DNA from 2 places in the Shewanella sp. AC91-MNA-CIBAN-0169 genome. Region 2 is predicted to be linked to the other one. Evidence: predicted binding sites of a transcription regulator. Region 2 holds the regulator's gene; the other holds the start of a gene.
What was found. Region 2 encodes FliA, which starts transcription of late flagellar genes. Its sites were predicted from a motif close to CTAAAGNTNNNNNNNNNNNNGCCGATA; they were not measured.
Positions count from the first base shown of each region.

Region 1: a site for FliA is predicted at 4,880-4,906, ahead of pomA (flagellar motor protein PomA). Genes of this name have one in related genera too.

Region 1 is NZ_JBEOPM010000019.1:31,660-37,830, reverse strand. It holds gene AAEY98_RS15840 (transcriptional regulator GcvA) at 1-644, opposite strand, end outside; gene AAEY98_RS15835 (hypothetical protein) at 824-1,048, shown strand; gene thiI (tRNA uracil 4-sulfurtransferase ThiI) at 1,241-2,695, opposite strand; gene AAEY98_RS15825 (flagellar motor protein MotB) at 3,001-3,927, opposite strand; gene pomA (flagellar motor protein PomA) at 3,931-4,698, opposite strand; gene xseB (exodeoxyribonuclease VII small subunit) at 5,037-5,273, shown strand; gene ispA ((2E,6E)-farnesyl diphosphate synthase) at 5,313-6,171, shown strand, end outside.
Region 2 is NZ_JBEOPM010000002.1:184,896-191,066, forward strand. It holds gene flhA (flagellar biosynthesis protein FlhA) at 1-963, shown strand, start outside; gene flhF (flagellar biosynthesis GTPase FlhF) at 993-2,378, shown strand; gene AAEY98_RS03290 (MinD/ParA family protein) at 2,383-3,264, shown strand; gene AAEY98_RS03295 (RNA polymerase sigma factor FliA) at 3,257-3,976, shown strand; gene cheY (chemotaxis response regulator CheY) at 4,021-4,404, shown strand; gene AAEY98_RS03305 (protein phosphatase CheZ) at 4,418-5,155, shown strand; gene AAEY98_RS03310 (chemotaxis protein CheA) at 5,171-6,171, shown strand, end outside.

The DNA.
Region 1 (6,171 bases), on a different contig from region 2:
TTGACATTGATGTCAGTGACACCACATTGCCTAAACCATGCCTGCCAATCTTGGCGACTGGAATCATGTAATAGAGTATGGAGCTTTAAATCACTCGGTTGAATTAATGGCTTAGGCCCGTTAAGTAATAATGGTGAGCATACTGGAATCAGCACTTCATTACGCAGTTTATCAGCACGTAATCCAGGCCAGTTACCTTGACCGTAATAAATCGCCACATCGACATCATCCGTTAACGAACTGGCATCACTGTCTACCGCTTTAATACGCACATCAATATCGGGATTTTTTTCGCTAAACTTAGCTAAACGAGGCACTAACCATTGAATAGCAAAACTCGGAGACATACTCACCGTTAACGATCCTACCGCGCTTCGGGCAAGCAGGCGATTAGTTGCCTCGCCGAGTTCAATAAAAATGTCTTTAATGTCCAGAAAATAGCTTTGGCCTTCTTCTGTTAACAATAATGATCTATTTTTACGTCTAAACAGTTTTAGCCCTAAAAAATCTTCTAATGCTTTAATTTGATGACTCACCGCAGCCTGAGTGACAAACAACTCTTCTGCGGCGCGGGTAAAGCTCAAATGTCGTGCTGCAGCTTCAAATGCTTTAACTGCATTCAAAGGAGGTAATCGTCTAGACATAGTGATCAATCTCTCGTTTTTTAATTAGTTTTTCTAATGATTATCGTTATTTTTTGTCGTTTGTAAAGAACACTGTGTTTGGTTAAATTAGCATCATTGAAAATACAGTTGGACAATCTCTACGATGTTACTGGGATAGTCCGGCAAATGTGACTTATTAGCCTGGAGGCTCATCCCCTATGTTCAACCTAAACACTATTTGTGCAGTCGCACTATTATCTATATTGGGTTTATCTTCTGCTCAAGCGACGGAACTAGAACCTATCGATATGATCGATTTACATGCTGAATTATCACAAAGCATTGAAGCGATGCAAATTGATATCAATAATGATGTTAACAGCATTTTAATTGCTGACAATGATGAACAACAAAAAACTTCAGAAGTGGTTCAAGCTAACTAGAGCTAGCTCATATTAAGCACGTTACTGAGACAATAAAAAACCGCATTTAATGCGGTTTTTTATTGTCTGTGATTCATCTCACTCAAAGCGTATTACGGTTTAAGCTCACCGCCAAAACTAACACTAACGTGGATAAATCCCTAAAAATAGACCAAAGTCACGACACCGCAAAGACGGTGTCGTTTCGACAACTTAAGGGCGATACACTTTAACGTTAGTATAGCCCTTTTCTACAAGGTATAAGGCTTGCAGCTTACTCATTACGCCACGATCGCAATATAATAAATACGTTTTAGACTTATCTAAATCGGCAAATTGGGTGGCTAACTTAAAGAATGGAATCGCTTTAACCATTACATTATCAATTAATAATGGGCTACGTTCTTCTTCTTCAGGTGCACGAACATCAATAATTATTTCGCCAGAAGCAACATCGTTAACCGTTTCGGTCTCGGTCACTTGTTGGTTCATTTCAGCTTCAATATCGCGAATATCCATTACCACTGCAGATGCAACCACACGGTCGATTAAATCTTCAGAGAATTTAAGCTCTTCGGCTTCAACCTTAGATAATACCGCTTTAACCGTAGGTTTTTGTGAAATAACACCACAATACTCGGGAATAGATTTAGCAAAATCTTCAGTGCCAATAATACGGCTCTGATTAATAATATCTTGTTTGTCCATTGCGATAAGCGGGCGTAAAATCAATAAATCGGTGCTGCGATCGATAACATTTAGATTCGTCAGTGTTTGGCTAGATACTTGACCTAAGCTCTCACCTGTCACCAGTGCTTGAATACCGTATTTGTCAGCAATGCGTGTTGCTGCTCGCATCATTACACGCTTGAGTACCACCCCCATCTGACCGTTATCAATACGCTCTAAAATCTCTTCAACTACAGGCTCAAATGGCACCGACACAAAACGTACTTTGTGAGACTCACCGTACTTCTTCCATAGATGGTAAGCGACTTGCTTAACGCCAATTTCGTGCTGAGCGCCACCTAAATTAAAGAAACAGTAATGGGTACGAGTGCCTTTTTTAATAAACTGAAAACTCGACACACCAGAATCGAAACCGCCTGAAATAAGCGACAACACATCTTCTTGGGTCGCCATCGGAAAACCACCCAAACCTTGAATACGACGCTCAACCATGTAAAGCTTATCTTGATTGATTTCAAGATTAACGGTCACGTCAGGGTCTTTAAGTTTTACCCCTAGCGCCTCAGTGTGTTGATTTAATCCGCCACCGACATAACGCTCAACATCAATTGAATTAAAGTCGTGATTACCGGAACGTTTTACGCGGACACAAAAAGTTTTACCGGCAATTTCATCGCGGTACTTTGGTAAAGCTTGCTGATAAATATGATCGATTGAATCAAAAGTGTACTCACTCACTTGCACCACGTGAGCAATACCTGGAATACACGCTAGTCGCTCTGCAAAAACATCACATAACTCCGGTTTATCGCTCGGTACTTGCACGATTATACGATCGTATAAGCGTTGTACTTTTGCACCTTCATCCACATTTTTAAGCACATTACGTATATTAGTTTCAAGCATTTTGGTAAAGCGCATTCTTACCGACTTGCTCTTCATCATAATTTCAGGGTACAGCTTTACAATAAACTTCATGGGGCGTCCACAGGTATCACCATCAAATAGCACTACACTCGGTTTTGCTAAATAAAAAAGACAGTAATACCTTGATAATAAATTAAAAAAACAGCACAGCTCTATTTTCTAGATGTGTATACAATCCAGTCAATAGCATAACGTATGCAATAATTCGCCGATTATACCAAATGATGCCTATTAACCAAACATATTCACTTTTTTATCTGTTATTTGTTAGTAAAAGCGCTGTAAGGCACATTTATAAAACAAAAAAGCGCAATCTCTTTAACTTGTAGAGATTGCGCTTATCTTTTGATGGCAAACTATTGAGTTACAATTATTTCATTCGACTCTTTCGCTTTGCCTTGCTCGATAGAGATTTCTACCCGTCGGTTTCGAGCCTGATTTTCAATAGAATCATTGGCGATTAATGGCCGATTAGACGCCTCGCCAACCACTTTCATCCTTGATTCATCAAAACCAGAAACTCTTCTTAATTCATGAGCCACAGCCACAGCTCGTTGGCTTGATAGTTCCCAGTTTGAGCTGTAAAGCTCATTATTAATATCAGCACCATCAGTGTGACCCGACACCGTAATAATCCCAGGGACATCTTTTAATAATTCACCAATTGAGCGCACAATAGGTTTGAACTTAGGTTGTAAAAAGCCTGAGCCCGAAGCAAAAGAGCCTTTCTCACGGATACGAATAATAATTTGTTGGCCTAAAGATTCAATTTCAATAGCGCCATCGACAATTTCTTCATTGAGTTTTTCAGCCATTTTTTTAACTTGATCATTAATGTTTTCTTGCGAAGAGGCAGCGTCTTTTTTAACGGCTTCAGCTTCTTGTTGCGCTGTTGCGGCTGCATTGCCACCGCGTTGCTCACCATTCTGTTTTTGAGTCCCACCCGCGCTGTCTTCTTCACCCGCCTGATATTCTATCGTCGGCTGAGTCATTTCATTGGTTTGTTGATTAATGATCTCTATTGGAGTGGGATCGGGGCGACCTGGGCGGAATTCAAGCGCAATAACAGACGTCCCCTTAGGAATGTCTTTTACTTCAACTTTGTTTTGTACCCCGAATGCATACTTCATTGAACCAGCGATTTGTTTAAACTTCATCACGTCCATTTCAGAGAACGCTAACAACAACACGAAGAAACACATCAGCAACGACATTAAGTCTGCAAATGTGGCAAGCCACATAGGGGCACCAGCGGGTGGACAATCACACTTGGCCTTAGCCATGAGTTACTCTCCGTCCGTTGTATCGATTTTTCGCACACTTTCAGCCAAATAGTTCTTCAAAAAGCCTTCAATAACCCGTGGATTCTGTCCATCTTGAATCGCTAATACTGCATCCATAATTAAATTACGATTAAGCAATTCTTCATTCATCCGTAATGATAATTTATCCGCCATAGGGATGGCGATCATGTTGGCAATCACCGCGCCGTAAAGAGTCGTTAACAATGCCACTGCCATTGAAGGTCCAATAGACTTTGGATCGTCCATGTTAGATAGCATCGCCACTAAACCAACCAAAGTACCAATCATGCCCATTGCAGGTGCCACATCACCCATGGCTTTAAAAATACCCACCCCTGTTTTGTGGCGTTCTTCAGTTAATGCTATGTCTTTTTCTAATGCGTTGCGCACCACATCACCGTCATGGCCATCAACTAACATATCAACGGCTTTTTGCATAAAGGTGTTGGTAATAACCGCTTCTTCTAATGCTAAAAAACCGCCTTTACGGGCAGCATCAGCCATGGTGACAGCTTGTTCTATCAAGTCTTCAGGTTTATCTAATTTAAACATGAAGGCTTTCATACCAATCTTTATTGAACCTAAAAATTGCTTTAGGTTAAATTTCATCATCACCACAAATAAAGAGCCTGCCACAACAATCAAAATTGACGGTACATCGATAAATAATCCGATACCACCACTGGTGATCATCGCACCAATAATAAATGCAAAAGCACCGATAATACCTATTAGGGTAGCTAAATCCACAACCTCTCCTCAATCGCAGTCGTTATGCTGCTTATTTGTGCTACTTCCATCGTGCTGTTAGCGCACGTCATATGATCCGAATAATCCGACAGCATTTTGTGTTGATAACAATGCCCATCGTTATGTATTACAGCAAAAGTTTCAATACTATTTTTGCTAGCAAATTTAAATCATGACTTGTTATCGGACAAACTTGGCTCAAGTTTAGCTTGTTTTTGTACATTCTAAACAAAATTCAATAACAAAGCGTGCTGTTGAGCAAATAACCAGCGACTGTATTTGACCGATACGCTGGGCTGATATACCTTGTCACACGCTGAATGAAAGGAATATTACTCGTGGCTAAAAAACCTGAAAATCTCAGTTTTGAACAATCATTAACTGAACTTGAAACCATTGTTGCTCATTTGGAGCAAGGTGAAGTGTCGCTGGATGATGCACTTAAGCAGTTTGAGCGTGGCATTAAGTTAGTACGTCAAAGCCAAGCCAAACTTGAGCAAGCACAGCAAAAAGTCTCTATCTTATTAAATGAAGATGATGCTGAATTAGCGTCGTTCACTGTAGAAAGTGAATAATCGTCAACATAGTGTGTATTAAATAATAGGTCTTGATACGTGTTAGCTGAAGCAATAACAACATACCAAAATCGCGTTAATGGTATTCTTAACCAACATTTAACGCTGCTCGATGACGCTGCACCAGATTTAAAAGCAGCGATGCTCCATGGTGCGCTATTGGGTGGGAAACGCATAAGACCATTTTTGGTCTACAGTGTAGGTGACATGCTCGGTGTCAATATCAATGCACTTGATAAAGCCGCGGCTGCTATTGAGTGTATTCATGCCTATTCATTAATACACGATGACTTACCGGCAATGGATAACGATGCACTTCGTCGTGGCCAACCAACTGTTCATATTGCATTTGACGAAGCCACCGCGATTTTAGCCGGTGATGCGTTGCAAACATTGGCTTTTGAAATTATCACAGCCCCTTGTAATGACTTACATCCGAAGCAACAACTGGCGATGGTCAGAGTACTCGCAAAAGCTTCAGGGTATCAAGGTATGTGCGGTGGGCAGGCGATTGATCTGAGTGCAACAGATCACAGTATAAATTTAGACCGATTAACCGAATTACATAATAAAAAAACCGGAGCGTTAATCAGTTGTGCGGTTGAGCTTGCCTTAATCGCTGCTGACGTACCCGATGAGCATTATAAATTAATGATGAAATATGCCCATACGCTTGGGCTAGCTTTTCAAGTGCAAGATGATATTTTAGATATTACTGCTAGCACCGAAGAGTTAGGCAAACCACAAGGCAGCGATCAGCAATCGAATAAAAGCACGTTCCCGAAACTATTGGGTCTCGATGGTGCCAAAGCCTGTGCAGAACAACTAATACAAGATGCACTATCAGCGCTGACTAAATTACCATACAATAGCCAGTTAATTGCAGACTTCGCCCACT
Region 2 (6,171 bases):
GATAAGTCTCAAGGTGGTGAATTATTAGGCAGGATCAAAGGCGTACGTAAAAAACTGTCACAAGAATTAGGTTTTTTAGTGCCAGCGGTGCATATTCGTGACAATCTAGACTTATCACCTAATGCGTATCGAATTTCGTTAATGGGCGTCGTAGTGGGTGAGGCTGAAGTTAGGCATGATTGTGAATTAGCCATTAATCCTGGCCAAGTTTACGGTAAACTAGACGGTATTGAAACTCGCGACCCAGCTTTTGGTTTAGAGGCAGTTTGGATAGCGCCAGAGCAACGTGAACATGCACAAACTTTAGGTTATACCGTCGTTGATACTGCAACGGTTGTAGCGACTCACATAAGCCAGTTACTGAGTAATAATGCTGCTAAGTTATTAGGTTACGAAGAAGTCCAGCAGTTAATGGATATGCTTGCCAAGAACTCTCCTAAATTAGTGGATGGTTTTGTACCAGATGTCATGCCTCTGGGATCAGTTGTTAAAGTGATGCAGAACTTACTGAATGAAGGGGTATCGGTACGAGATTTACGCACCATAGTGCAGACACTATTAGAGTACGGTACTAAGAGCAATGACACTGAAGTATTAACGGCAGCAGTGCGTATAGCGTTAAAACGTATGATCGTACAAGAAATCTCTGGACCAGAACTCGAAATCCCTGTCATAACATTGGCGCCAGAGTTGGAACAGATGTTGCATAAGTCTATGCAGGCGACTGGCGGTGAAGGACCTAATATTGAACCTGGTCTTGCAGAGCGTATGCAGCAGTCATTATTAGACGCTGCACAGAAGCAAGAAATGGTAGGGCAACCAGCCATTTTATTAACATCGGGTATGCTTAGGTCAACGCTGTCAAGATTTGTTAAATACACTATTCCAAATTTACGAGTGATTTCATATCAGGAAATCCCGGACGAGAAACAAATTAGAATTGTTTCTGCAGTAGGCCAATAGTGATAACGTCAGTTTATAGAGGTGCATAAGTGAAAATTAAACGATTTTTTGCCAAAGATATGCGCGCTGCATTGGCTCAAGTAAAAGAAACCTTAGGTTCTGACGCTGTCATTATGTCAAATAAAAAAGTCACTGGCGGAATCGAAATTGTCGCTGCTGTAGATTATGATGAACCTAAAGCCGCCATCGCATCACAAGCGCCGACTACCGGTTTTATGGATGTTAGTGACGATAGGGTGTCATTAGGCGCTAAGCCTGTGATGAAAGCTCAATCAAAGGTGAACCCACCTCCTGAGGCCGACTCTTTACAAGCCTTACTTCAAAAACAACATAATCGCATGACACAACAAATGTCTGTCAGCCAAGATGAACCGGATTTACCAGAATGGGCCCGCCAATTACAAGGGGCAAAGTCTGCTAAACCAGCATCAACTTTTCAATCGCAAGCGGCACCAGAGCAAGCTAAAAAAACCAATAAAAATCAATCTGCTGATATGGATGCTCTGCGCGAAGAAATGGCTTCATTGCGTAACTTATTGACCCATCAAGTTTCATCGTTGATGAAAGATCAAAAAAAGCGTACCGATCCTGTTGGCGCAATGCTAGAAAGTAAATTGATTGCAGCAGAGTTTTCTCCAGCCGTTGCTGCTAAACTAGCGGGGCTAAGTCAACACTACACCCCAGCCGATTTAGTGAGAGCATTACCACAAAGTTTAGCCAATTTACTCGACAATCAAGGCGACGATATAGTTAAACGTGGTGGTGTTGTGGCGTTTGTTGGTCCAACCGGTGTAGGTAAGACAACTTCTTTAGCTAAAATAGCCGCTCGCTTTGCCGCCCATCATGGCCCAGAGCAGGTAGCATTGATTACCACAGACCATTATCGTATTGGTGCCTATGAGCAATTAGCGACTTATGGCAAAATAATGGGCTGTCCGGTTAAGCAAGCACATGATTTAACCGAATTAGAACAAATTTTATATCAATTTAGAAATCGTAAGTTAGTATTAATTGATACCGCAGGTATGGGACAGCGAGATATGCGCTTATATCAGCAACTGGATAATTTAACAGCAAATAGTAGGATCCCAATTCGGAGCTACTTAGTCTTATCTGCGACTGGTCAACGTCGTGTGTTACAAGATGCTGTAGAACATTTTAAACGAATTCCATTAGCGGGTGCGATTTTAACAAAGTTAGATGAATCGATATCAATTGCAGGTGCATTGAGCGTATTGATTCAAAATGAGTTACCATTAAGCTATGTTACTGACGGTCAACGTGTTCCTGAGGACATGAAAGTAGCAGATACGTTAGAGTTGGCTAAAAAGGCTCTCGCGGCGTTAAATGAAACAGAACAACAATCGTCACAAGACACAGTGTGGTCTAATGACACAGCCTATGCATTTGAGTAAAGATATGACTCGGGATCAAGCAAGTGGTTTACGTATGATGAATCAACCAAATAACGATAAAGTTAAAGTAATTGCCGTATCCGGTGGTAAAGGCGGAGTGGGTAAAACCAGTGTGTCAATTAATACTGCGGTAGCACTAGCTGAAAAGGGCAAACGCGTATTAGTGCTTGATGCCGATTTAGGTTTAGCCAACGTCGATGTCATGCTTGGGATACGTGCTGAGAAAAATTTATCTCATGTTTTGTCCGGAGATGCCGAATTAGATGACATCATTGTTCGTGGGCCTAAAGGTATTGGTATTGTTCCTGCCACATCGGGTTCTCAAGCGATGGTTGAGTTGTCGCCAGCACAACATGCTGGACTTATCCGTGCATTTAGTGAAATGCGAACTCAGTTCGATATTTTAATTGTGGATACTGCTGCTGGTATATCAGACATGGTGCTGAGTTTTTCTCGTGCATCACAGGATGTATTGATAGTCGTTTGCGACGAACCAACATCAATTACTGATGCTTATGCGCTGATTAAAATTTTAAGTCGTGAACATGGTGTGTTCCACTTCAAAATTGTGGCAAATATGGTACGTAGTTTACGAGAAGGTATGGAATTATTTGCTAAACTCAGTAAAGTGACGGATAGATTTTTAGATGTTGCTTTAGAATTAGTGGCAACAATACCATTCGATGAAAATTTACGTAAAGCTGTTCGTAAGCAAAAGTTAGTTGTTGAAGCGTATCCTAAGTCGCCTTCAGCTATCGCTTATCATGGATTAGCCAATAAAATTATGACTTGGCCAGTTCCACAACAGCCAGGTGGTCATTTAGAGTTTTTTGTTGAACGTCTTGTACAACGTAAGCCGATACAAGAAGGAAGAACGAGTGAATAAAGCCGCCGCGTATACTCAGTTCGATAACAAAACGTCTATTGTTGAACAGTATGCACCGTTGGTAAAAAGAATTGCTCATCATATGCTGGCAAGATTACCAGCATCGGTGCAACTTGATGATTTATTACAAGCTGGGATGATGGGGTTACTTGAGGCCTCATCTAAATTTGATAACAGTAAAGGGGCTAAGTTTGAAACCTTTGCAGGCATCAGAATTCGTGGTGCAATGATAGATGAAATTCGACGTGGTGACTGGGTTCCGCGCTCAGTTCATCGTAATAATCGTTTAGTAGCACATGCAATTGATGAATTGGGGCAACTGCTTGGAAGAGATGCCAATGATACAGAAATTGCTGAAAAACTTGATATGTCTCTCGATGAATACCATCATATCTTAAATGATGTTTCTGTTGGTAAAATCATAGGCATAGAAGACCTTGGCGTGTCGCAAGATGTGTTAATCACAGACAACGAAACGCCAGATGAAACCTTTGACTCGCTTGCTGAAATTCAATTCCAATCTGCATTGGTTGAAGCAATTAAGACATTGCCAGAAAGAGATGCATTAGTGTTGTCGTTGTATTACGACGAAGCATTAAATTTAAAAGAAATCGGTGCCATCCTTGAAGTTAGCGAATCGCGAGTAAGCCAGATATTAAGTCAGGCAATGCTCAGATTAAAAGCGAAACTCAAGCATTGGACACAAGAATAATAACTTATCTAGAGCAAACGAGTGTCAGCTCACCGGAGGAAACCTTGGACAAGAATATGAAGATTCTTATTGTTGACGATTTTTCAACAATGAGGCGTATCATTAAGAACTTGTTGCGAGATTTGGGATTTAATAATACCCAAGAAGCAGATGATGGCTCAACAGCCCTACCTATGTTACAAAAAGGCGATTTTGATTTTGTGGTAACAGACTGGAATATGCCTGGAATGCAAGGTATTGATTTACTTAGAGCAATCCGTGCAGATGATTCGTTAAAGCATTTACCTGTGCTAATGGTAACTGCAGAAGCTAAGCGTGAACAGATTATTGCTGCAGCGCAAGCCGGTGTAAATGGTTATGTCGTAAAACCTTTTACCGCAGCTACGTTAAAAGAAAAGTTAGACAAAATCTTTGAACGACTCGCATAAGCAAGGATAAGTCATGCAGGCATCAATATCGGGGTTAATCACTCTCGAACAGGCCCAAGAACTTGTTGAATTGCTTACCTTGGGTCAACAAGATAAAGCCGATGAAATGATCAGAGAGCTTGCAACGCCATTGCAGCGTGAGCTTTTTGAAGAAGTCGGTAAGCTAACTCGACAACTCCATAGTGCACTAAAAGATTTTCAAGTTGATAACCGTTTATCTGAATTAGCCAATACCGAAATACCAGATGCTAAAGAAAGATTGAACTATGTTATCGACATGACAGAACAAGCTGCAAATAAAACCATGGATGCAGTTGAAGAATGTCTACCTTTGGCCGATACCATCATTAGCAATATACAATCAGTGACGCCAATGTGGGATAAATTGATGCGTCGTGACATAGAAATGGGTGAGTTTAAGTCACTTTGTCATGATGTTCAGCAGTTTATGTTACATAGTGAAAATGATTCTAATCGTCTTCGCGAGTTATTAAATGAAATTTTGATGGCGCAAGACTTCCAAGATTTGACGGGGCAAATGATCCGTCGAGTGATTGATTTAGTTCGTGAAGTAGAAAGTAATCTGGTCTCAATGCTAACGGTATTCGGAGATCATACTACTGAATCATTGCCAACTATAAACGAAAATAAAATAGAAGCAGAAGGTCCCATCATGCATGCTGAACTGCGTGAAGATGTGGTGACAGGTCAAGATGAAGTAGACGATCTGCTATCAAGTCTGGGTTTCTAATTAGGAGTCAATTTAATGTCTTTTGATGTTGATGAAGAGATACTCCAGGACTTTTTAATTGAAGCTGGCGAGATTTTAGAGCTTCTACAGGAGCAGCTAGTTGCTCTTGAAAATAATCCTGATGACAGTGATTTACTCAATGCTATTTTCCGTGGATTCCATACTGTTAAAGGTGGGGCTGGTTTTTTAAGTCTAAAACCGATGGTTGACGTGTGTCATGAAGCTGAAAACACGTTCGATTTATTACGCACCGGTAAACGTGGCGTAAATGCAGAATTAATGGATATTATTTTGCAAGCGGTCGACGCAATTAATTCCATGTTTGCTCAAACTCAACAGGGAGAATCACAAGACCCTGCGGATTCTGCATTACTTGCTAAACTCAAATTATTAAGTTCAGGAGCGCCATTACCTTCAGAAATGTCGGCAGATGAGCCAGAACCAATTGAAAATATTGTTGAATTCAGTGATCCTGAATATGTCGAAGATATTAGCATTCCCTCAGCGGAAGCATCTGACACTGGCAGTATTGATGACATTGATGAGTTAGAATTTGAGGCGTTGCTTGATGCCTTACATGGTCCGGGTAAAAGTCCTGTTGCAGCTAAACCTTCTGAAGTAAAAAAAGACAATATTGATTCAAAGCCTGCCGCAAGTAGTAGCGATGAAATCACTGATGATGAGTTTGAAGCATTATTAGATGAATTGCATGGCTCAGGTTCATTTGAAGCTAAAACCAAACCTGCAGCTCCAACTAAGCCTGCTGCAACGCCTATTGTTGAACCCCTTGTTGATTCTGATGAAATAACTGACGATGAATTTGAACGTCTTTTAGATGAATTACACGGAAAAGGTACTGCGCCAGTTGCTAAATCGCAAACGCCTCCTCCAGCTCAACCTTCTAAAGCCGTTGCTCCTGTGCAAGCAGCAAAAGTTAGCCCAGCTCCTGTTGTTAAACCAGTAGCGACATCAGTCCCTGTAGTTGCTCCAAAGGTTGAACCTGTAAAAGACAAAAC